DNA from 3 places in the Nocardia sp. NPDC055165 genome. Region 2 is predicted to be linked to each of the others. Evidence: riboswitches for the same ligand, from Rfam matches in the RefSeq annotation. Region 2 holds a riboswitch; each other region holds the start of a gene.
The links. A riboswitch is a leader RNA that binds a small molecule or an ion and turns the genes downstream of it on or off. The one in region 2 is predicted to bind S-adenosylmethionine.

Region 1: linked by a shared signal. The riboswitch ahead of ACWFRF_RS33510 (bifunctional o-acetylhomoserine/o-acetylserine sulfhydrylase) and the one ahead of ACWFRF_RS21335 (rhodanese-like domain-containing protein) in region 2 are both predicted to bind S-adenosylmethionine.
Region 3: linked by a shared signal. The riboswitch ahead of ACWFRF_RS23165 (amino acid ABC transporter permease) and the one ahead of ACWFRF_RS21335 (rhodanese-like domain-containing protein) in region 2 are both predicted to bind S-adenosylmethionine.

What each region holds. Positions count from the first base shown of each region.
Region 1 is NZ_JBSGSS010000027.1:36,725-44,604, forward strand. It holds gene ACWFRF_RS33490 (MFS transporter) at 1-129, opposite strand, end outside; gene ACWFRF_RS33495 (NADP-dependent isocitrate dehydrogenase) at 361-1,578, opposite strand; gene ACWFRF_RS33500 (MFS transporter) at 1,865-3,358, opposite strand; gene ACWFRF_RS33505 (TetR family transcriptional regulator) at 3,493-4,215, shown strand; SAM riboswitch class IV at 4,280-4,390, shown strand; gene ACWFRF_RS33510 (bifunctional o-acetylhomoserine/o-acetylserine sulfhydrylase) at 4,473-5,789, shown strand; gene metX (homoserine O-acetyltransferase MetX) at 5,786-6,931, shown strand; gene ACWFRF_RS33520 (TetR/AcrR family transcriptional regulator) at 6,936-7,571, opposite strand; gene ACWFRF_RS33525 (oxygenase MpaB family protein) at 7,712-7,880, shown strand, end outside.
Region 2 is NZ_JBSGSS010000010.1:64,980-72,859, reverse strand. It holds gene ACWFRF_RS21345 (PIN domain-containing protein) at 1-253, shown strand, start outside; gene ACWFRF_RS21340 (O-succinylhomoserine sulfhydrylase) at 318-1,526, opposite strand; gene ACWFRF_RS21335 (rhodanese-like domain-containing protein) at 1,537-1,953, opposite strand; SAM riboswitch class IV at 1,971-2,090, opposite strand; gene ACWFRF_RS21330 (Rv0361 family membrane protein) at 2,136-2,594, opposite strand; gene ACWFRF_RS21325 (FAD-dependent oxidoreductase) at 2,785-4,173, shown strand; gene ACWFRF_RS21320 (amidohydrolase family protein) at 4,358-5,209, shown strand; gene ACWFRF_RS21315 (DUF456 domain-containing protein) at 5,210-5,692, opposite strand; gene ACWFRF_RS21310 (CaiB/BaiF CoA transferase family protein) at 5,821-6,918, shown strand; gene ACWFRF_RS21305 (hypothetical protein) at 6,997-7,368, shown strand; gene yczR (MocR-like transcription factor YczR) at 7,355-7,880, opposite strand, start outside.
Region 3 is NZ_JBSGSS010000011.1:148,587-156,466, reverse strand. It holds gene ACWFRF_RS23180 (LppM family (lipo)protein) at 1-367, shown strand, start outside; gene ACWFRF_RS23175 (glycosyltransferase family 2 protein) at 369-1,541, shown strand; gene ACWFRF_RS23170 (hypothetical protein) at 1,796-2,515, opposite strand; SAM riboswitch class I at 2,882-2,975, shown strand; gene ACWFRF_RS23165 (amino acid ABC transporter permease) at 3,085-4,080, shown strand; gene ACWFRF_RS23160 (amino acid ABC transporter ATP-binding protein) at 4,077-4,838, shown strand; gene ACWFRF_RS23155 (ABC transporter substrate-binding protein) at 4,871-5,830, shown strand; gene ACWFRF_RS23150 (LLM class flavin-dependent oxidoreductase) at 5,827-6,897, shown strand; gene ACWFRF_RS23145 (ABC transporter substrate-binding protein) at 6,894-7,880, shown strand, end outside.

The DNA of each region.
Region 1 (7,880 bases), on a different contig from region 2:
GTACGCCGACACCGCGTGCCCGGCCGACGGCTCGGAGATATCGAAGGCCCGCGCGATATCGGGCAGCAACCCCATGGTCACGAACTCGGTGGTCCCGATCCCGAATCCACCCAGCGCCAACGCGAGCATCGCCGGGACATGCCAGCTGGTGCGTGGCACGTCGAGGCGATCGGGGGCTGCGATGGAAGAAGTCACGCTTCCATGCAACGGGCACGACTACCCATTAGCTACCCGAAACGAGCGTGAGTTACCCCACCGTGGGAACAACCGCCGGGTACGGACGCAAAAGCGCTCGCATCGGATTCGATGCGAGCGCTTTCTCACAGCCGTGCAGGTTCGCGGTTGCGAACCGGGGCTATCTCACTTCAGAGCGCGAGCCAGGTTGACGTCCAGCGCGCCGAGGAATTCCTCGGTGCTCAGGTAACCCTGGTCGCCGCCGACGAGCGCGGCGAGGTCCTTCGTCATCTGACCACCCTCGACGGTCTTGATGACCACGTCCTCGAGCGCCTGCGCGAAGCCGATCACCTCGGGGGTGTTGTCCAGCTTGCCGCGGTGTTCGAGGCCACGGGTCCAGGCGAAGATCGACGCGATCGGGTTGGTCGAGGTGGGCTTGCCCTGCTGGTGCTGACGGTAGTGCCGGGTGACCGTGCCGTGCGCGGCCTCGGCCTCACAGGTCTTGCCGTCCGGGGTGAGCAGCACCGAGGTCATCAGGCCGAGCGAGCCGAAGCCCTGGGCCACGGTGTCGGACTGCACGTCGCCGTCGTAGTTCTTGCAGGCCCAGACGTAGCCGCCCTCCCATTTCATGGAGGAGGCGACCATGTCGTCGATCAGGCGGTGCTCGTAGGTGAGGCCCGCCGCGTCGAACTCGGCCTTGAACTCGGCGTCGAAGACTTCCTGGAAGGTGTCTTTGAACATGCCGTCGTAAGCCTTGAGGATGGTGTTCTTCGTGGAGAGGTACACCGGGTAGTTCTGCTGCAGGCCGTAGTTGAACGAGGCCCGCGCGAAGTCCTCGATGGACTTCTTGAAGTTGTACATACCCATGACGACGCCGCCGTCCTCGGGCATCTTCACGACCTCGTGGATGATCGGCTCGCTGCCGTCTTCCGGGGTGAAGGTCAGCGTGACGGTGCCCGCCTCGTAGACCTTGAAGTCGGTGGCGCGGTACTGGTCGCCGAAGGCGTGACGGCCGATGATGATCGGCTTGGTCCAGCCGGGCACCAGCCGGGGCACGTTGGAGATGATGATCGGCGCGCGGAAGATGGTGCCACCCAGAATGTTACGGATGGTGCCGTTGGGCGAGCGCCACATCTTCTTGAGGCCGAACTCTTTCACCCGCGCTTCGTCGGGGGTGATGGTGGCGCATTTCACGCCGACGCCGTACTTCTTGATGGCATTGGCCGCGTCGACGGTGACCTGGTCGTCTGTCTTGTCGCGGTACTCGATGCCGAGGTCGTAGTACTCGAGGTTCACGTCGAGATAGGGATGGATCAGCTTGTCCTTGATGAACTGCCAGATGATCCGGGTCATCTCGTCGCCGTCGAGTTCTACAACGGTGCCTTCAACCTTGATCTTGGACATGGATCTTCGTGTCCTCCTCGGTGGGTGCCCTTATTGCACGGCTAGGCGAACACGCTTGTGAGCGGACCCCAGCAGTTCCAACAGACAACGTATATGCCCCGCGTTGTCTGCGGGACGTGTGGTGCAAACAAGACGAGCGTACTGCTGTCCCCCACCTCACCGCGACGGGAGGCCCCACTGTGCGGGACAGCCCTCCCGGCCCGCCTGTCATCACCCGATCGGGCCTTGACCGGCTACTGAGTGGTAACAAGAGGCCCGCGCCGTAGCGCGGGCCTCGTCGAGAAGGTCAGACCGCGACGGGTATCGCGGCCGCGTGTTCGTCGCCTTCGATCAGGTTCTCCGGCTTGTCGCGGATCATCACCGCGATCACCACGGCGGCGGCGAGGAAGAAGCCGGCGCCGATATAGAACGCGACGTCATAGCTGTAGATCGAGGCGCGTTCGATCAGGTGGTCGACGGTCGGGTTGTCGGTGACGTAGTTCTCGGCGGCCTGCACCGACAGGGTGGTCAGCAGGGCGGTGCCGACGGCGCCGCCGACCTGTTGGGCGGCATTGAGCAGGGCACTCGCGACACCGGAGTCCTCGGCATCGACCTGATGCAGGGCCACGGCCTGCATCCCGACGAACAGCGGGCCCATCCCGAGCGCCATCAACAGCTGCGCGGGCAGCACGCTCAGCGCGTACCCGTCGCCGTAGCTCAGTTGTGCCAACCACAGCAGTCCCACGACGCCGAGCAGCGCGCCGACCACCATGAGCGGACGCGGCCCGAACTTGGGCATCAACGAACTGGTGATGCCCGCCGCGATCCCGATGCCCACGGGGAACGGCAGGAACGCGATCCCGGCCTTCAGCGGCGAATACCCCAGGGTGTTCTGGTAGTAGAAGCTCAGGAACAAGAACATGGCGAACATCGCGATCGGGATCAGCAGCGCGGCCAGCAAAGCGCCGCCGCGATTGATCTCACCCGGAATTCGCAGTGGCAGCAGCGGGTTCGCCGAGCGTGCCTCGATGAAGACGAACGCGATGAGCAAGGCGAAGCCGGCCCCGAGCAGGCCGAGGGTGCTACCCGCCAGCCAACCGTGTTCGGCGGCGCGACTGAATCCGTAGACGATCGACACCAAGCCGAATGTCACGGTGACGGCGCCGGGCAGGTCGTAGCCGCCGGTTCTGGGCACCGGGATATCGCGCGCGATCACCGCCACCGCACCGGCTACCGCGATGAGCGCGATCGGCGTGTTCATCAGCAGCGTCCACCGCCACGACGCGAATTCGGTGAGCGCGCCGCCGACGATCAGCCCGAATGCGATGCCACCGGCGGTGATGCCGGCGAACACCGCGAACGCGCGGGCCCGTTCCTGCACATCGGTGAAGATCACCGACAACAGCGACAAGGCCGCGGGGGCGAGCAGCGCGGCGAACGCACCCTGCAGACCTCGGCCGACGAACAACTGCGGACCGGTCTGCGCGAGCCCCGCCAGCGCCGACGCGGCGGCGAAGCCGACCAGGCCGACCAGGAAGATCCGGCGCCGGCCCAGGTAGTCGGCCATCCGCCCGCCGAGCAGCAGTAGCCCGCCGAAGATGAGTGTGTACGCGGTGAGCGCCCACTGTTTGTCGCCGTCGCTGATCCCCAGGTCACGCTGGGCATAGGGCAGGGCGATCGTGATCACGGTGGCGTCGAGCACCACCATCAGCTGGGCGGCGGAGAGCACGACCAGCGCCCACCACCGCATCGAACTCTGTTGGGAATCAACATGTTTCGTTTCTATCTCGGTGCTGGTCACCAGGACTCCTCGTCACTCGATCAGTGTGGACCAATCCTGGCACTGTGAGACAATTGGCGTCAAGAGAAAAATGTCTGACTGCGCCAATTGGCCTAGTTGGACAGATAAAGCGGCCGACACGGTAGGCTGGTCAAATGCTGGACTCGACCACTCCGATCAGCGCCGACCGGACGACCGAACCGGCTGCCGGCGCGCCACTGGGCCTGCGCGAGCGCAAGAAACTCCAGACCAAGGCCGCGATCGTGGCGGTCGGACTCGACCTGTGCGACAGCCAAGGGTTCGACGCGACGACGGTCGAGCAGATCGCCGCGGGTGCCGATGTGTCCCCACGCACCGTCAACCGGTACTTCGCGCTCAAGGAAGACATCGTGCTGGCCCCGATCGACGACTTCGGGGTCTCCGTCGCCGTCGCGCTGCGCTCCCAGCCGAACACCGGCAACGAACTCCAGGCACTGTGCGGCGCCTACCTGGAGGTGGTCCAGGCCGAGGCGGATGCGGACGGTATCCGGTTCATCCGTCAGTTCCTGCAGATGCAGCGGATCATGCGCACCAGCCAGTCGGTCAACGCGCGCGCGCTGGAATACGCGGAGAAGAAGAACGTCGCGGTGTGCACCGAGCTCGCGCAGCGGATGGGCACGTCACCGGAGGACTTCACGGTGAAGCTGGTGGCCGGGATCTGGCAGATGCTGTGCCATCTCTCGGTCGCCGATACCGAACAGGCACTGCTGAGCGGGTCACCGACGGTAGCCGTTCGGGTCACGCGCGACGCCGTGCTGCGCGCCTACCACGGCTTGCGGCAGGTCTGTGGCGCACCGGTGGACGACACGCCAGGCTTCGGCACACCGTCCGGCGAGTGATCTTCGGCGGGAAATGCGGGGGAAGTTTCCGCCCGCGGGAGATCTCCGGTTAACATGACGGCAAGGTCATGAGTACCAGCGCCAAGCCCCGGCTCGCTGGTCGGCAACCCTCCAGCTGCGGTGGGGTGCTCCGGGTGATGACCGGGCTCTCGAAAGTCGAGAGCAAGCGCGCACTGCAGGAGGCCCCCATGTGTTGTTGCCAGTCGATCCGACCCAGTTGACGAGATCCCCCGGCTGACACCCATTTGGAGCACGACATGACTGACTCTTCCCTGCCCGAGAACTGGTCCTTCGAGACCAAGCAGGTCCACGCGGGCCAAGCTCCCGACGCGAGCACCAACGCGCGGGCGCTGCCGATCTACCAGACCACTTCCTACACCTTCCGCGACACCGATCACGCCGCCGCGCTGTTCGGTCTCGCCGAGCCGGGCAACATCTACACCCGGATCATGAACCCCACCCAGGACGCGGTGGAGCAGCGCGTGGCCGCGCTCGAAGGTGGCGTCGCGGCGCTGCTGCTGGCCTCGGGCCAGGCCGCGGAGACCTACGCGATCCTGAACCTGGCGAGCGCGGGCGACCACATCGTGTCCAGCCCGCACCTCTACGGCGGCACCTACAACCTCTTCCACTACTCGCTGCCCAAGCTGGGAATCACGGTCTCGTTCGTCGAGGATCCCGATGACCTCGCGCAGTGGGAAGCCGCGATCCAGCCGAACACCAAGGCGTTCTACGGCGAGACCATCGCCAACCCGAGCAGCGCGGTGTTCGACATCCCCGGCATCGCCGGTGTCGCGCACGCGAACGGCCTTCCGCTGATCGTGGACAACACCGTCGCGACCCCCTACCTGATCCAGCCGCTGGCCCACGGCGCCGACATCGTCGTGCATTCGGCGACGAAGTACCTGGGTGGGCACGGTGCGGCCGTGGCGGGCGTGATCGTCGACGGCGGCACCTTCGACTGGACGGTGCGCGACGCCGACGGCAACGCGCGCTTCCCCGGCTTCACCGAGCCCGACCCCAGCTACCACGGTGCGGTGTTCGCCGATCTGGGCGCGCCCGCGTTCGCGCTGAAGGCTCGCGTGCAGTTGCTGCGCGATCTGGGTGCCGCGGTCTCGCCGTTCAACGCGTTCCTCATCGCCCAGGGCATCGAGACGCTGAGCCTGCGGGTCGAACGGCATGTCAGCAATGCCGAGGCGGTCGCGAAGTTCGTCGCCGAGCAGCCGGGCGTCGACGCGGTGTTCTACGCGGGCCTCGAGTCCTCGCCCTGGTACGCGCGAGCCAAGGAGCTGGCGCCCAAGGGCGCGGGCGCGATCGTGGCGTTCGAGCTGGCAGGCGGCGTCGACGCGGGCAAGAAGTTCGTGGACGCGCTCAGCCTGCACAGCCATGTAGCTAACATCGGTGATGTGCGTTCACTCGTGATTCACCCGGCGTCGACCACGCACTCGCAGTTGACGCCCGAAGAGCAGCTGGCGGCCGGCGTCACCCCCGGCCTGGTCAGGCTCGCGGTGGGCATCGAGGGAATCGACGACATTCTGGCCGATCTGCGGGCCGGGTTCGCGGCGGCGACGACGTGACTGTGAGCACCGAATCGCCGATCGCCCGACCAGGAACCGGGGTGGCCCTGCTGCCGCCGCCGGACGGGCGCGTCGGCCTGGTCGCCATCGGGGATGTGGCGCTGGAGAACGGCGCCGTCGTCCCCGATGTGCGGCTGGCGGTGCAACGCTGGGGCGAGCTCTCGCCCACCCTGGACAACGTGGTGCTCGTCGAACACGCGCTCACCGGCGACTCCCATGTCGTCGGTGGGCCCGACGGGGCGCCCGGCTGGTGGGAGGGCATGGTCGGGCCCGGCGCGCCGATCGACACCGACGAGTGGTGTGTGATCGCGACCAACGTGCTGGGCGGCTGCAAGGGCAGCACCGGCCCGTCCTCACTCGCCTCCGACGGAAAGCCATGGGGCGCGCGGTTTCCCGAGCTGAACATCCGTGACCAGGTGAAAGCCGAAGCGCAGTTGTTCGAGGTGCTCGGGATCGAGCGGCTCGGCGCTGTCGTCGGCGGCTCGATGGGCGGCATGCGGGTGCTCGAGTGGATCATCGGCCTGCCCGAGCGGGTTTCAGCCGCGCTCGTGCTGGCCGTGGGCGCCCGTGCCACCGCCGACCAGATCGGCACCCAGACCACCCAGATGGCCGTCATCACGGCCGATCCCGACTGGCAGGGCGGCGACTATCACGGCACCGGTCGCGCGCCGATGACCGGCATGGGCCTGGCCCGGCGGATCGCGCACCTGACCTACCGCACCGAGGGCGAACTCGATCACCGCTTCGCCAACAAGGCACAGGGCGACGAGGACCCGTGGACCGGTGGACGGTACGCGGTGCAGAGCTACCTCGAGCACCAGGCCGACAAGCTGTGTTCGCGCTTCGATCCGGCCACCTATGTACTGCTCAGCGAGGCCATGAACCGCCACGACGTGGGGCGCGGGCGCGGCGGCGTCGCCGCCGCGCTGGCCTCCACCGCGGTGCCGTGCGTGGTCGGCGGAGTCGACTCGGATCGCCTGTACCCCCTGCACACCCAGGCCGAGCTGGCCGAAGGACTGCCGGGCTGCGCGGGTCTCGAGATCGTGCACTCCCGCGACGGGCACGACGGGTTCCTCACCGAGGCGGCCGCCGTGTCGAAGCTGCTCACCGAGACGATGCGCTTGGCGCGGGAGAACCGCTGAGCCGTCAGGGCCCGGTCAGCAGAGTGACGATCGAGCGAACGTAGGCCTGAAGTCGTTCGCGCGGATACTCTTCCGGCTCGCTGACCCCCAGTCGACCGAGCATTTCGGCGATGGTGAGGGTCGAGTTCGCGAGTAGCCCGGCATCCATGCCCGACCATCGCGGCAGCACGGAGATGCCCATGCGGACAAGCGATTCCGCGCGCTCCAAGATTTCGGCGCGCGAAGCACGAAGCGCCGCACGGTATTCGTCGGGCGCACTCGCCGGGGTGGCGAGGATCAGCCGCCAGCGGGTCGGATTCGCCAGTGCCACACCGACGAACGCTTCGACGGTCGCCGAGGCGGCGGCCAACGGATCGGCGCCGAGCAGGTCTTCGGGCAGCGTGTCGGCGATCTGATCCAGTCCGCGTTCCCGTTCGCGTTCCAGCAGCGCTTCGACGAGTTCGGCGCGGGTCTTGAACACCGTGTACAGCACAGGTTTTCCGACGCCCGCCTCCTGCGCGACGGCCTCCATGCTCAACTCGTGCAGTTCCATCCGGCCCAGGACCGTGAACGCGGCGTCGAGAAGTTGCGCGCGGCGCTGCTCCGGCGGCAGGCGCGGCGCATAGCGGCGTCGAGGTCGCTGCTCCTGCGTCGAGGTCACCGCCCACCTGCCTTTCGCTCGCCGACGATACCCGCCGACCCTGTCGGTACAAATCCTACGCAACCGTTGTATTCACGTCGAGCCATTGCTACGGTGGTGTTGTATTCAATTGTTTCTCGCACTGCAAAGGGGCATGTGCAATGGCTTTCGATGCGTCGACTCTGCGTCGCGACGACTACGGCTTCTTCGGGCCGGATTCCCCCACCTGGAAGGTGTGGGCGGCGCCGACCGCGCTGATCGGATTCCAGCGCGCGGTCACCCTCGAGCACTTCGATCCGTTCCTGACCGCCGCGGTCGCCGATTCACACG
Region 2 (7,880 bases):
CGTCCTTCGCCGGGAAGGCCTGCCCGTGCTCGACCGAGGTCAGATCATCGACCACATCGACATCATTCCGATCGATCACGCTGTGCTGAACGAAGCCGAAGCGATCATCTCGCACATCCGGACACTCGACGCCATTCATCTCGCCTCGGCATTGCGCAGCGGCTTGGACGATCTCACGGTGGTGACCCACGACAAGAACATGGCCACCGTCGCGGGCCACCTGGGGTTCGCGGTCTACGACCCGGTCCGGTAGGCGATCCACGAGTCCGACGTCGACCTGCCCGTTGCGACAGGCCGACTCGGGACGTTCGGACGAACTAGCTCAGGGCGTTGTCGAGGTCGCCGAGGAGATCTTCGAGGTCTTCCAGACCGACCGAGATGCGAACTACCCCGTCGGACAAGCCGATTGACGCGCGCCCCTCCGGGCCCATGGCTCGGTGGGTGGTGGTGGCGGGGTGGGTGATCATGGTTTTGGCGTCGCCGAGGTTGTTCGAGATGTCGATGATGCGGAGGCGGTTGAGGACCTCGAAGGCTCGCTTCTTGCCGTCTTCGCCGTTGAGGGCGAAGGTGACTACGGTGCCGCCGCCGGTCATCTGCTCTTTGGCCAGCGCGTGTTGCGGATGTGATTCCAGGAAGGGGTATTTCACCCAGTCGACCGAATCCTTGGTCTCCAGGAACTCGGCTACCCGCAGGGCCGACTCGGTGGAGTGGCGCACGCGCAACGGCATGGTTTCCAGGCCCTTGAGCAAGGTCCAGGCGTTGAAGGGGCTCAGGGCGGGGCCGGTGTGGCGCATCAGGGTTTTGACGGGGCCGTCGATGTAGTCCTGGGCACCGAGGATGGCGCCGCCGAGGACGCGGCCCTGGCCGTCGATGTGTTTGGTGCCGGAGTAGACCACCACGTCGGCGCCGAGTTCGAAACCGCGCTGGAGCAGGGGGGTGGCGAAGACGTTGTCCAGCACCACCTTCGCGCCCGCGGCGTGGGCGAGCTCGGTGACCTTGCGGACATCGACGAGGGTCTGCATCGGGTTGGCCGGGGTCTCGAAGAACACGGCCTGGGTGGGGACGGAGAGGGCCTGCTCCCACTGGTCGAGGTCGTCACCGTCGACGAACACGGTTTCGATACCCCAGCGCGGCAGGATCTCGTTACAGACCACGAAACAGGACCCGAACAGGCTGCGGGCGGCGACGAGACGGTCGCCCGCCTTCAGCAGGGCGCCGAGCGCGGTGAACACCGCCGACATGCCGGACGCGGTCGCGAAGGCCGCCTCGGCGCCGTCGAGCAGGCGGATGCGCTCCTCGAACATGGCCACGGTCGGGTTGCCGAAACGCGAGTAGACGAAGTGCTCGACGTCGCCGGTGAACGCGGCCTCGGCGGCTTCGGCGTTCTCGTAGACGAAACCGGAGGTCAGGTACAGCGCCTCGGAGGTCTCGTCGAAGCCGGAACGGCGCAGACCGCCGCGCACGCCGAGCGTGCCGGGACCGACGCCTTCGGGCAGTGGCTTGTCGAACGAACCACCGGTGATCATGCTTTTCTCCTTATGCCTGACGCCACGGCAGGCCGACAGCGCGCCAACCGGTGCTGCCGCGCTGACCGAACGCGTCGGGACCACCTTCGAAACCGTCGAGCACGTTGTAGGACGGTGCCACGCCCGCCGCGGTCGCCAGGTTCGCCGCGTGCGCGGAACGCTGACCGGAGCGACACAGGAACACCACGGGTGCGTCGTCGGGGCGACCGGCGAGTGCCTTCTCGAGCTGCACGCCGAACTCGGGATTGCGGGTGCCGGTGCCGTCGACCCACTCGATGAAGTGGGCAGGGCGTTCGATGGAACTGGTGTCGGGAATGCCGATGTGTGCCCACTCGCCTTCGGTGCGCACGTCGACCAGCACAGCGCCGGGGTGCTCGGTGAGCAGCTCCCACGCCTTCTCAGGGGTGATGTCGCCGGCGTAAGTCATGTCGATCCTCCTGCGTGAATCCGCTCTTGCCGTGCCGGAAATCCCCGAACACACGGCCAGGTCGTCACCCGGAGCACCCCACCGCGGAGGAGGGTTGCCGACCAGCGAGCCGGGGCTTGACGCTGGCACTCATGACCTTGCGATCTGAGATTGCCTCGGCACCGGTCATCGTGTCAAACGATTCAGAAGGAACACACCAGCCACGCGCTGTCGACGCGGGTCAGTTTCCAGTTGCTCGCCGCCGGGTTGCCGTTGACCACGAGCGCCGCGTCGATCTTGGCGCGGTCGCCGTTGACGGTGGCGTTCTCGAAACCCTTGCCGTCGATCGTGACAGTGGATTTCGGGCCACCGAGCTGTTCGCCGAGGCCGGATTTCTCCTCGTCGAACCCGGGGCAGGCCACACCGGTCGGCGGACGGAGGTCGCTGCGCGAGCGCGCGTCGATATAGTTGGTGACGGCGGCCGCGAGACGGTCGGCCTCTGTGACATTTTTCTCAGCGGGTGAGAGCAGTCCACCCGCCACGATGCCGATGAGCACGATGATCGCGATCACCGCGGCCGCGACGAACGGGACGATGGAACGCTTGTCGGTCTGATCCACCACTACGGGCTGGTCATCCGAGCCTGTTTGCTCCTCGTTCATGCTGTAATCCTGACAGACCCGCGCGGGCAGCTACACCGCGCGCCGGGTGGCTGCAACGCCGCAGCTAGAATCGCCTTGATTGCGGTCGGCTGCCGACGTCGATGGCAGCTGCCAGTAAGCGGATGTCCGACTTAGCCTAAGCTAAGTTGACGCCGTCAAATCAGTTCTCGACCAAAGGGTGCGCGTAGAAATGACCGAACAGAGTGCAGCGACTCGCCCACTTCGCATTGCGATCGTGGGTGCGGGACCGGCCGGTATCTACGCCGCCGACGCGTTGATGAAGTCCGATGCCGACGTGAGCATCGACCTCTACGAGCGTATGCCCGCGCCCTTCGGCCTGATCCGCTACGGCGTCGCCCCTGACCACCCGCGCATCAAGGGCATCATCACCGCCCTGCACAAGGTCCTCGACAAGGACCAGGTCCGCCTGCTCGGCAACATCGACTACGGCACCGACATCACCCTCGACGACCTGCGCCAGTTCTACGACGCGGTCATCTTCTCCACCGGCGCCAACGCCGACCGCGCCCTGGCCATCCCCGGCATCGACCTCGACGGCTCCTACGGCGCCGCGGACTTCGTGTCCTGGTACGACGGCCACCCCGACGTCCCGCGTTCCTGGCCACTCGACGCCGAGAAGGTCGCGGTCCTCGGTGTCGGCAACGTCGCCCTCGACGTCGCGCGCGTGCTCGCCAAGACCGGTGACGAACTGCTGCCGACCGAGATCCCGCCGAACGTCTACGAAGGTCTCAAGGGCAACAAAGCCCTCGAGGTCCACGTGTTCGGTCGTCGTGGTCCCGCGCAGGCCAAGTTCACGCCCCTCGAGCTGCGCGAACTGGATCACTCGCCGACGATCGAGGTCATCGTCAACCCCGAGGACATCGACTACGACGAGGGCTCCGAAGCCGCGCGCCGTAACTCCAAGCAGGTCGACATGGTCGCCAACACCTTGGAGCAGTGGGCCATCCGCGACCACGGCGACCGCCCGCACAAGCTGTTCCTGCACTTCTTCGAATCGCCCTCGGAGGTCCTCGGCGCAGACGGCAAGGTCGTCGGCCTGAAGACCGAACGCACCCAGCTCGACGGCACCGGCAACGTCAAGGGCACCGGCAACTTCACCGACTGGGACATCCAGGCCGTGTACCGCGCCGTGGGCTACCTCTCGCAGAACGTCACCCAGCTGCCGTTCGACGATCAGGCGGGCACGGTGCCCAACGAGGCCGGCCGCGTGATCGCCGACGACACCGCCGAAGGTGACGCCCGATTCATGCCCGCCACCTACGTGACCGGCTGGATCAAGCGCGGCCCGGTCGGCCTCATCGGCCACACCAAGGGCGACGCCAACGAGACCATCGCCTGCCTGCTCGACGACGCCAAGGCCTTCGCCCCCGCGCCGAAGCCCGAGCTCGACGCCGTCACCGAGTTCCTCGAGGGCAAGGGCATCCCGTTCACCACCTGGGCGGGCTGGTACCGCCTCGACGCCCACGAGCGCGCCCTCGGCGAGCCCGAAGGCCGTGAGCGCGTGAAGGTCGTGGAGCGCGAGGACATGCTGCGCGCCTCCGAGCCGAACAAGGCCTGAGTTTTCGGCGCGCTGGCGCGCGCGTGTTCGCGGCCCTGAATGGCCCGCCGATCCCTCCTCGGGGTCGGGATGTGCGGGAGTTGGGTGTGCTGTCATGGCAGAACTCGGGGTTTCAGTGGTCCCGTCCTAGTGGGGGCGCGACGTTGAGCGCGCTCGCGCCGCAGAGATAAGGCATTCTGTACTGGTGTTCGATGCCCACGTCCACATCATCGATCCGCGGTTTCCGCTGATCGAGAACGAAGGCTATCTCCCCGAGCCCTACGTGATCGATGACTATCGAAAGCGTATGGCGCACTTCGATGTTCGCGGCGGTGCTGTTGTCAGCGCGTCTTTCCAAGGCGCTGATCAGACGTACCTGAAGGCAGCACTGGCCGCGCTCGGTCCCGACTGGGTCGGCGTGACCCGGCTCGATCTCGACGCCACCGACGACGAGATCCTCGCGCTGAACCGGGCAGGCGTACGCGCCCTGCGGTTCAACCTCAAGCGCGCCGCCGCCGACATCACCGAGATGACATTGCAGGCGTTGCGCGCCCACGAACTGGCGGGCTGGCACGTGGAGCTCTACATCGACGGTCAGATGCTGGCCTCGCTGCAACCGGTGATCTCGAAGCTGCCCGCGCTCTCGATCGACCATCTCGGCATGTCCGACGAGGGTCTGCCGTACCTGCTCGACCTGGTGGACCGCGGCGCCAGGGTGAAGGCGACCGGGTTCGGCCGGGTCGAGATGGATGTGGCCGAGACGCTGCGACGCATCCACACCGTCAACCCGGGTGCGCTGATGTTCGGCAGCGATCTGCCCGGCACGCGCGCAGGCAGGCCGTTCGAGGAGCGCGATGTGGACCTGATCTCGCAGGTGGTCGGCTCCGATATCCACGCGGTGCTCGAGGACAATGCCCGCGAGTTCTACCGGCTGCCCGCGGTGCGTCGCCCGAAATCCGAGCCGCTACCCCGCACCGAGAATCCGACTATCCCGATCCCGCGCAATCAGCTCCCCGGCGCGGACGACCACACCCGTCCGCTGCCGATCATCGAGTAGTCAGCTGATGATCGCGCCGGTGAGCCACACACCGGACGCGATCAGCGCGCCGAACAACTCGACCAGCATCGACAAGCCGACGCCCTTGAGCGCGTGCACGGTCGCGGGCCAGGCCAGGTCGTTGGTCTTCAAGCGGTACAGCTCGGCCAGGTACACACCGAGCACGAAGCCGATGAACAGGCCGACGATCGGGATCACGAAGAAGCCGGCGATGCCGAGCACCGCACCGGCCAGCAGCGCACGGTTCGACACTCCGGCTTCGCGCATCCGCTTGCCCGGCCAGGTGTACTTCACGATGCCGGAGAGCGCCAGCGCGACGGTGGCGATCGCCAGCACCGTCCAGGCCGTCGTACCGCCGGTCATGAACGCCCACACCGCGATTGCCGCGAAGATGAGGATCACGCCCGGCAGAATCGGTACGATCACGCCGACGATGCCGACCAGAATGACAAGGCCGACAACGACCTCACCCCACACGCCCACTATCGGGTCCTCCCGTTGCCACGCCGAGTCGCGCTCGTGCGAATTCTCGCCCATGCTCTACCCGAGCCGCCACCCCAGCGCTATTGTCGGAGTGTCAATACCGTTCGACGACGAACTGAGGTCACCGCGTGAGCACGGAGTCCACCGCCAAGCAGGGGCCCCTTGCGGGCATCAAGGTCATCGAGTTGGCAGGCATCGGGCCAGGTCCGCACGCCGCGCTGCTGCTGGCCGACCTCGGGGCCGACGTGGTGCGCGTGCAGCGCCCGAACCAGCTGCCCGGCTTCATGGAACGCCCCCAGTGGCGCGGGCGAACGATCGTCGAGGCGAATCTGAAGGACCCCGCCGACGTCGCCAAGATCCTCGACCTGGTCGAGAAGGCCGACGTGCTGCTCGAGGGCTTCCGCCCCGGCGTCACCGAGCGCATGGGCCTCGGACCCGACGAGGCGCTGGCCCGCAACCCGCGCCTGGTGTACGGCCGGATGACAGGCTGGGGCCAGCACGGCCCGCTCGCCGATCGCGCGGGACACGACATCAACTACATCTCGCTCACCGGTGTGCTCAATGCCATCGGGCGCAAGGGCGAGCGGCCGGTGCCGCCGCTGAACATGGTCGGCGACTTCGGTGGCGGCTCGATGTTCCTGGTGTTCGGCGTGCTCGCCGCGCTGGTGGAGCGGCAGAATTCCGGCAAGGGCCAGGTGATCGACGCCGCGATGATCGATGGCGCGCTTGCCCTTTCGCACATGATCTGGGGTATGCGCGGGGTCGGCCTGTGGTCCGACGAGCGCGGCACCAACCTGCTCGATACCGGCATGGCCTTCTACGACACCTATGAGACCTCCGACGGCAAGTACATGGCCGTCGGCGCGATCGAGCCGCAGTTCTACGCCGAACTGCTGGCCGGGCTGGAGATCGACCCGGAAGGTCTGCCGATGCAGATCGACCCGAACGGTCAGGAACAGCTGCGCAAGCTGTTCACCGACAAGTTCCTGACGAAGACCCGCGACGAGTGGGCCGCGATCTTCGACGGCACCGATGCCTGCACCACACCGGTGCTGACCTTCACCGAGGCCACCGAGAACCCGCACATCGTGGCCCGTACCGGCCTGATCGACATCGACGGTGTGGTCCAGCACGCGCCCGCGCCGCGCTTCTCGCGCACACCGGGCGGCACACCCACTCCCCCGCCGAACGTCGCGACACCGATCGAAACGGTCTGGGCTGACTGATTTGGCGGCCTGTCGTCGGTAAAGTTTTCCACTATCGACGACAGGCCGAGGTTCCGAACCGTCAGAACCCCACCGAAGGTGCTCGCCGCCCTCATCGCGGTCACCACCTTCGGCGCGGCAGTGCTGTGCTTCATCCTGGCCGAGGGATTGTTCGACACCCGTACCGCGCAGATCGCCGAAAACCATTGCCACAGTGCGGCACCGGTGCCGGTGATGGTGAGCGTGCTGAACGGGCTGGCGACCGGGATGCTGCTGGCCGCCGCCGTTTCGCTGCTGTGTCTGCTGGTGCTGCTGTTCCGCTATCCGTCCGAACGCGGCGCCGTCGCGGTGCCGCTGACCGCGCTGGGGTTGGTGGCCTCGGTGCTGTTCATGTTCGGGGCGGGGTACGAAACCGTGCGCCCCGAACCGGCTTCCACCGGGCACAACCCGTGCGCGTTCAGTAGCAGGTGAGTGGCTGGAGCGGATCGGCGGCGCGGGGCGTGAGGGCGTCGTAGGCCGCGGCGATGGATTTGACGGCGATGCGTAGCTCGGCTTCGGGGTGGGTGTACGGCAGCCGGACGAAACGCTCGAACGCGCCCTGGACGCCGAAACGTGGTCCGGCGGCCAGCAATACGCCGTGATTGGGCGCGGTGGCGGCGAGCGCGGTGGAAACCGGGCTCGGCAGCTGGGCCCACACCGACATACCGCCCGCGCCGACCGTGATGTGCCAGCCGGGGAGGTCTTCGGCGACGGCGTCGAGCAGGGCGGTGCGCTGGGCGCGCAGCTGTTCGCGACGACGCTCGAGAATGGGTTCGGCGTTCTCGAGCAGGTGGACGGTGGCCAGCTGATCCATCACCGGGGTGCCGAGGTCGACCGTGGAGCGGATGCCGAGCAGTTTGGTGATCAGCGGCTGACTGGTACGGATCCAGCCGACCCGCAGGCCACCCCAGAACGACTTCGACGCCGAACCGATGGTGACGATC
Region 3 (7,880 bases), on a different contig from region 2:
CGGGCGGGTCGACCTGGAATCGGTGCCGCCGCACGGCTCGGACGTGCAGTTCTCCGTGGCGTTCCCGGCCCGCGTCGCCAAGACCAACGGCACCCGTGAGACCACCGACAGTGAGAACACGGTGTCGTGGAAGCTGCCCGCGGGCGAGGTGTCGACCCTGCGTGCCGAGGTGAAGTACGCCGACCCCAACACCCGCTCGTTCGCGGGCTGGGCGGGCATCGTCGGCGGCATCACCCTCGCGGTGGCCGCGCTGATCGCGGGCCTGGCGTTCCGCGACCGCAACCCCGGCCCGCCGAACGCACCGCGTGGCGGTTTCTCCCCCTCGGAGATGTGGCGCGAAATCTCCAGTCGCAGACTGGGCCGCTGACATGAGCGCGGCTGCCCGCTACCTGACCTGGGCGGGCACCGGTCTGGCCGCGCTCGGCGCGGCCACCGCCGCCTACAACCTGGTCACCTTGCGCACCCTGCCGCGCGGGGTCGCGGGCGTGATCGAACCGGTCACGGTGTGCGTCCCCGCCCGCGACGAGTCGCAGCGCCTGCCCGCGCTGATCGCCGACCTTCGCGCGCAGGTCGGCGTCCCCCGCCTGAGCGTGCTGATTCTCGACGACGCGTCCACCGACGGCACCTACGAAGCCGCACTCGACGCGATCGCCGACGACGAGCGCTTCACCGTCCTGCGCTCGGCCGCCCACCCCGCCCCCGGGTGGACCGGCAAGGCCGCCGCGTGCGCGCGCCTGGCCGCCCGCACCGACGCGGCCGCCCTGGTCTTCATCGACGCGGACGTCCGCCTGGCCCCCCATGCGATCGCCGCCGCGGTGACCGAATTGCGCAGGCGCGGAGCAGGTCTGGTCTCGGCCTGGCCGAGACAGGACGCCGGTTCGACCGCCGAGCGCCTCATCCAGCCCCTGCTGGCCTGGTCGTGGGCCTCGACCCTGCCCGTCGGCCCCGCCAATCACAGCCTGCGCCCGTCCACCGTCGTAGCGTGCGGCCAGTTCCTCGCCGTCGACGCCGCGGCCTACCGCGCCGGCGGCGGCCACGCGGCCGTAGCAGCCAGCGCCACCGAGGACCTGGACCTGGCCCGCGCCATCCGCCGAGCAGGCCATCGCACCGCCCTGGTGACCGCGGGCCCCGCCGCGAGCACCCGAATGTATACCGGCACCACCGAACTCACCGACGGCTACACCCGCTGGCTGTGGTCGGCCTACGGCGGCCGCCGTGACACCGGCGCAGCCATCGGAATCCTCGCCGCCCTCGCCTATTGGATTCCCCCACTGGCCGCGATCTTCGGCCGCACCCGAACCCGCCGAGCAGGCCTACTCGGCTACCTGGCCGCCGTCACAAGCCGTCTGACCGCCCGCACCATCGAAACCCGCCGCCCCCCAACGGCCCTCGACCTCACCTCAGCCCTGGCCCACCCCCTCTCGGTAGCCCACTACCTCGTTCTCTGGACCCGCTCCCACCACCGCCACCGCACCGGCCGCCTCCGCTGGAAACAGCGACCTTTGGTGACGCCCGACGACGCCGTTACCCGCCTGGCATGACCACCGCCTCCGTCGCCACTCCGGCGGTTGACGACTGTTCGATGTCCAGATCCAGGTCTGCCCAGGCGATTTCGACCTTGACCAGGTCGATTTGCGGTGACAAGGTCCTGACCACGTAGCCCGATTCGCTCGGTGACGTACCTGCCGTCCGAAGTGAGACGCTGTTGCTCGATGGAGGACACCGGTCCGTCGTCGTCGACCATGCGGACGATCCAGTACTGGGCGATGCCGAGCCTGACGCCGACCCGCGAGTTTCAGGCGACCTCGGTAATGCCGATGGTGGGAAAGAAGAAGCAAGACCTGCCCGCATTGTCGGTGGTGCCGAAGACGGCGGCCAGGACGGTACCGCGGCCGGTGTCTACGGGGACAGCGCGAACGCCGCCGACGGGGATGGCAGCGAAGAGGAAGTCCCGGATGGCGGTTTCGGCGAGGGGACGCAGTTCGGCGGGAACCTCGGGCGGGACCATGGCGCGAACGATGTCGGCGATCGAGCCCATCGAAGCCATGCCGCCGCGACCGGTGCTGATATTGAGCCAGGCCACCTGCATACCGGAGGTTTTCGTCGCAGCGGTGTCGGGGGCGAGGCCGTAGGGCAGGAAGGTGAACAGGGTCTGGCCGGACTTCACGGCCGACAGGTCGATGCCCGGGATCGGGAGGGTGTTCGCCGGCCACGGCCCAGGGACCGCGCCCGCGACAGCCGGCACGAGACCCGCGCCGTCACCGGTGCAGTTCGCGGCGACCGTGGGGTACAGGAACGGCTGGATACCCAGGGATTTCAGCGTCTCGACGACGGTTTGGTAGGCGCCGAGCAGATCACCCGGGCCCGCCGATGGCCGAACAGCCGGCGCATCCCGGGTGACAGCGGGCGTCACCGGTGCGGCCGGTTCGGCGGCGGCCAGTGGCGCGGCCAGCAGTAGCGCGGCGGCGCAGGCCGTCAGCGAGGTCAGTGTGGTGGAACGACGTGCAACGATCACGGCGAAACTCCTCATCGACGCAGAGAAGGCCGACGCTACCGCGTGCGGTGGGTGAATCCGGACAGGTGAAGTCACCGGCCGTTCGGCGCGTCGCAATCTCGCAGCGAACCCGCCGCCGCGGCCCGGTGTCCGCCCCCTTCTCGGCACCGGACCCAACGACGCGTCCGCAGGATCCCTACGCCCGGACGCGTTCGCCCAGACCCCTGCGCACGCGCCCGCGCGCGAATCACCTACCGCGCCGAACCGGGGCAATTATGCCGGTGCCCACGATCGGTTCCAACCTCTGCGCTCACGTTGATTTCTATCGTTGCGCGCACTAGTGCATATGCCACATGCTGATTCAGCTCGGGCCACGACGGCCGGGCACAACCATCCAGAGCGACCGAGAGACCTGGCTCTACGACGTCGCAGCAACCCGCCCGTTTCGGGGTGTGGGTGCTTCTGCCGGGTTCGATGGAGGAGATTTTCTGCTGTCCACCTGTCCGGCCTGAGCGCCGCCAGATCGCGAACCCGTTGCTGGCCGGGTGGAGGTCACTGTGCCTCGTTCCACTGTTTTCCGAAGGATTCCCATGACCGCGTCTGCCGTATCCGGCGCCGAGACCGCGCCCGCACCGCCCGGCGACGCTCTCCCCGCCGACAAGGCGCCCGTCGACGACCTGCCCCGGATCGCCGGGTCGTGGCACCCGTGGCGCTGGGCCGTCGCGGCGATCGCCCTACTGCTGGTGGCCCAGTTCGCGCACGGCCTGATCACCAATCCGGGTTGGGACTGGGGCACTTTCGCCCAGTACTTCACCGCGAAGTCGGTCCTGGCCGCACTCCGGGTGACCATCGAGCTCACCCTGTGGGGCACCGCCCTCGGTTTCGCGATCGGCACGCTGCTGGCGATCGGGCGGGTGTCGAACAATCCCGTGCTGCGGGTGATCGCCTGGACCTATATCTGGGCTTTCCGTTCGATCCCGCTGATCGTGCAGCTGCTGTTCTGGTTCAACATCGCCTACCTGTATCCCCGCCTGTCCGTGGGCATTCCGTTCGGCCCCGGCTTCTACGAGTTCGATGTCAATGGTGTGATCAGCGGTTTCACCGCGGCGGTGATCGGGCTGGCCCTGCATCAGGCGGCGTATTCGGCCGAACTGATCCGGGCGGGTCTGCTCGCCGTCGACGACGGTCAGCTCGAAGCGGCGGCGGCGCTGGGGATTCCACGCTGGCGCCAGTTCCGCACGATCGTGTTGCCGCAGGCGATGCGCTCGATTCTGCCGAACGCGGCCAATGAGGTGATCAGCCTGTTCAAGGGCACCTCGATCGTGTCGGTGATGGCGATCGCCGAGCTGTTCTACCAGGTGCAGGTGATCTTCGGCCGAAACGGCCGGGTGGTGCCGCTGCTGATGGTGGCGACCGTCTGGTACATCGTGCTCACCACGGCGCTGTCGATCCTGCAGTACTACATCGAACGGCACTACGCCAAGGGCGCGCAGCGTGAGCTGCCGCCGACACCGTGGCAGCGGGTCCGCGCCAAGGTCACCGAGATCGCCGCCGGTGCGGCCGCACCCCGAGGAGCAACCCGATGACCGCAGCGGTGCTGGCGCGCGGAATCCGCAAGTCCTACAGCGGCACCGAGGTACTGCGTGGCGTGGATCTGGCCGTACGCGCCGGTGAGGTGGTCGCGCTGATCGGGCCGTCCGGCTCCGGCAAGTCCACACTGCTGCGGGTGCTCAACCATCTGGAAGCGCAGGACGCGGGCACCGTACACATCGACGGTGAGCTGATCGGCTACCGCCAACGCGGCAATACCCTGCGTTCGCTGCCCGACCACGCGGTGCGCGCCCAGCGCAGCCGCATCGGCTTCGTGTTCCAGCAGTTCAATCTGTTCCCGCATCTCACGGTGCTCGACAACGTGGTGCTCGCCCCGGTCTCGGCGCAGCGCCGTCCGCGCGGCGAGGTGATCGCCGAGGCGACACAGCTCTTGGAACGGGTGGGCCTGGCCGATTTCGTCGACGCCTACCCCCGGCGTCTGTCCGGTGGTCAGCAGCAGCGCGTGGCCATCGCACGGGCCCTGGCCTTGAAACCACGGCTGATCCTGTTCGACGAACCCACCTCCGCACTCGACCCGGAGCTGGTCGGCGAGGTCCTCGCGGTGATCCGCGATCTCGCGCACAGCGGCACCGCGCTGGTGATCGTCACCCACGAGATCGGTTTCGCCCGCGAGGTCGCCGACACGGTCGTGTTCCTCGACGAGGGCGTGATCGTCGAGCAGGGCGAGGCCGCCAGCGTTCTCGATCACCCCGAACACCCGCGTACGCAGGCGTTCCTGTCCCGCGTCCGCTGAACATCCCTTCCCACGAACAGGTTTCGACACTGATGAAGCTCTCCACTCTGATCGGCATCGTCGCGGCGGCCACGCTGTTGACGGCAGGCTGCACCGCCGAGCCCGAGGCCGCCGACACCGTGCAGGCCGGTGCGATCACCTACGACCTGTCTCCCGCCCAGGAGGGCAGGGTGCGCGCCGCCAAGGTCGACGCGATCGCCGCCGAGGTGCCCAAGGCCATCCGCGACCGCGGCACGCTGGTGGTGACCGGTCCCGCCGGTTCCGTGCCGCCGCTGCGGTTCTACGCCACCGACGACCGGACCGTCATCGGCTCCGAGGTCGACTTCGCCACCCTGGTGGCCGACATCCTGGGCCTGAAGCTCGACATCCAGGTGGCCGACTGGTCGCAGAACTTCGTGCGGGTGGATTCCGGTGAGGTGGACGCGTTCATCTCGAACGTGACCGTCACCGAGGAGCGCAAGGAGAAGTACGACTTCGCCACCTACCGCACCGACACCGTCGCCCTCGAGGTCCCGAAGGACAGCACGCTGACCTACACCGACCGCAAGAGCCTGGCGGGCAAGCGGATCGGGATCGGCGCGGGCACCAATCAGGAACAGCTGCTGGTGAGCTGGAACGAGAAGAATGTCGCCGAGGGCCTGCCCCCGGTCGACATCGCCTACTACCAGCAGAGCACCGACTACTACCTCGCGCTGGCCTCCAAGCGCATCGACGGCTACATCGGCCCGAACCCCGCGGCCGTCTATCACTCCGCCACCAGCGACGGCAAGATCATCGCCACCTTCTCCGGCGCGGGTGAGCAGCTGCAGGGCGAGATCGCGGCGCTCACCAAGAAGGACAACGGCCTGATCGGCCCGATCCACAAGGCGCTGCAGCACGCGATCGCCGACGGCAGCTACCAGAAGATCCTCGATCGCTGGGGCCTGAATTCGGAGAAGGTCACCGAGTCGCGGATCAACCCGCCCGGTCTGCCGAAGAAGCCCGCCGCATGAAGTTCCTACTGATGACGCTGATCACGCGGGTGCCCGATCCGGTCACCGGCGTGGTCCCGACGACGCGCGATCGCCTGCACGAGGTGGTCGAACAGGCCAGGCGCGCCGAGGAACTCGGCTACGACGGGTTCGCGGTCGGTGAGCGGCACGAGGATCCGTTCCTGTCGGCCGCTCCCCCGGTGGTGTTGAGCCATATCGCGGCCCTCACCTCGCGAATCAGCCTGTTCACCGCGGTCACCACCTTGAGCCTGCTCGATCCGGTGCGCGCGTTCGAGGACTATTCCACCCTCGACAACCTGTCCGAGGGCCGGCTCGAGCTGATCATCGGCAAGGGCAACGGCGCGGCGCAGGCGCAGCTCTATCACGTCACCACCGAGGATCAGTGGGAGCGCAATCGGGAAGGGTACGAGCTGTTCCGGGCGCTGTGGGACAGCGAGGAAGTGACGTGGTCGGGACAGTTCCGACCCTCGCTCGCCGCCGCCAAGGCGTTGCCCCGGCCGCTGCAGCCGCGGGTGCGGATCTGGCACGGGAGTGCGACGAGCCTGGAGTCGGTGGAACTGGCCGCGCGCCACGGTGATCCGGTGTTCTCGGCGAACGTCACCAATCCGATCGAGCCGTACGCCGCGCTGATCCGCCACTATCGCGAGCGGTGGGCGCACTACGGTCACGACCCAGCCGATGCGCTGGTCGGCGCGGGCACCGCGGGCTTCCATGTGGCGCGGACCTCGCAGGAGGCCGTCGCGGTGTTCCGCCCGCTGTTCGAGGCGCGGACCTCGCTGCAGCGCAAGGTCGGCAATCCGGTCGTGTTCGAGACCGTCGAAGACTTCGTCACCCGCTCGTCGGCGCTGGTCGGCAGCCCGGAGCAGGTGATCGACAAGGTCGGCCGCTATCACGAACAGTTCGGGCACGAGGTGATCCACCTGTCCGCCGAACGTGACGGCCGCACCGAATCCGAGTACCTGGGCAGTCTCGAACTGTTCCAGGCCGAGGTGGCGCCCGAGCTGCGCCGCCGCATTCCGAGTCGTCCCCTGGCCGCTGGCCGCCAATTCTCTGGAGTTGTCTCGTGATCCGTCCTCGTCATCGCATCGCCGCCGCCGTCGGCGCACTGGCCGCCGTCACCACGGTGGTCGCCTGTGGCAGCGACACCGCAGGCTCCGGTGCTCAAGCCGGTCCGCCGCAGCCGGGCGGCACGTTGCGCTACGGGCTGTCCGGCGCTCCGACCTGCTCGGATCCGGCGCAGTCGGGCACCAACCAGACCATCTATGTGGCCCGCCAGATCGTCGACTCGCTGACCGATCAGGACCCGAAGACCGGCGCGATCACGCCGTGGCTGGCCAAGAGCTGGGAGGTCAGTCCCGACGCCAAGGTGTTCACCTTCAAGTTGGCCGATGGGGTCACTTTCAGCGACGGCACCGCGCTCACCGCTGATTCGGTGCGCGATACGTTCGACGCGATCGTGAAGCTCGGTGCCGCGAAGGCACAGCTGGGAGCGAGCTACCTCACCAGCTATGTCGGCACGACGGCGGTCGACAAGCTCACCGCCCGCGTGGAGTTCAGCCAGCCGAACGCCCAGTTCCTGCAGGCGTCCTCGACTCCGCAGCTCGGCATCCTGGCCACCTCCACCAATGCCAAACCGGCCGAGGCCAGGTGCGCTGGTGACAACATCGGCAGTGGCCCGTTCACCTACGCCGCGTACAAGCAGGACACCTCGGTGACCCTGGCCAAACGCGCGGGCTACAACTGGGGCTCCGCTGTTTTCGGCCACCAGGGCGAGGCGTACCTGGATCGGATCGAGTTCACCGTGGTACCCGAGTCGGGTGTGCGCACCGGCAGCCTGGCCTCCGGTCAGCTGGACGCGGTCAGCGACGCACTGCCCCAGGACGCACCGCAGATCGAGGCCACCGGCGGGCGGATCCTGTCGACATCCAACCCCGGTACTCCGTTCGGCTTGCAGCTCAACGTGACTCGCGGCCCGCTGCGTGATCCGGCGGTCCGGCAGGCACTGCTTCCTGCGATCGACCGCAAGCAGCTCGTCGAGACCGTGCTCGGT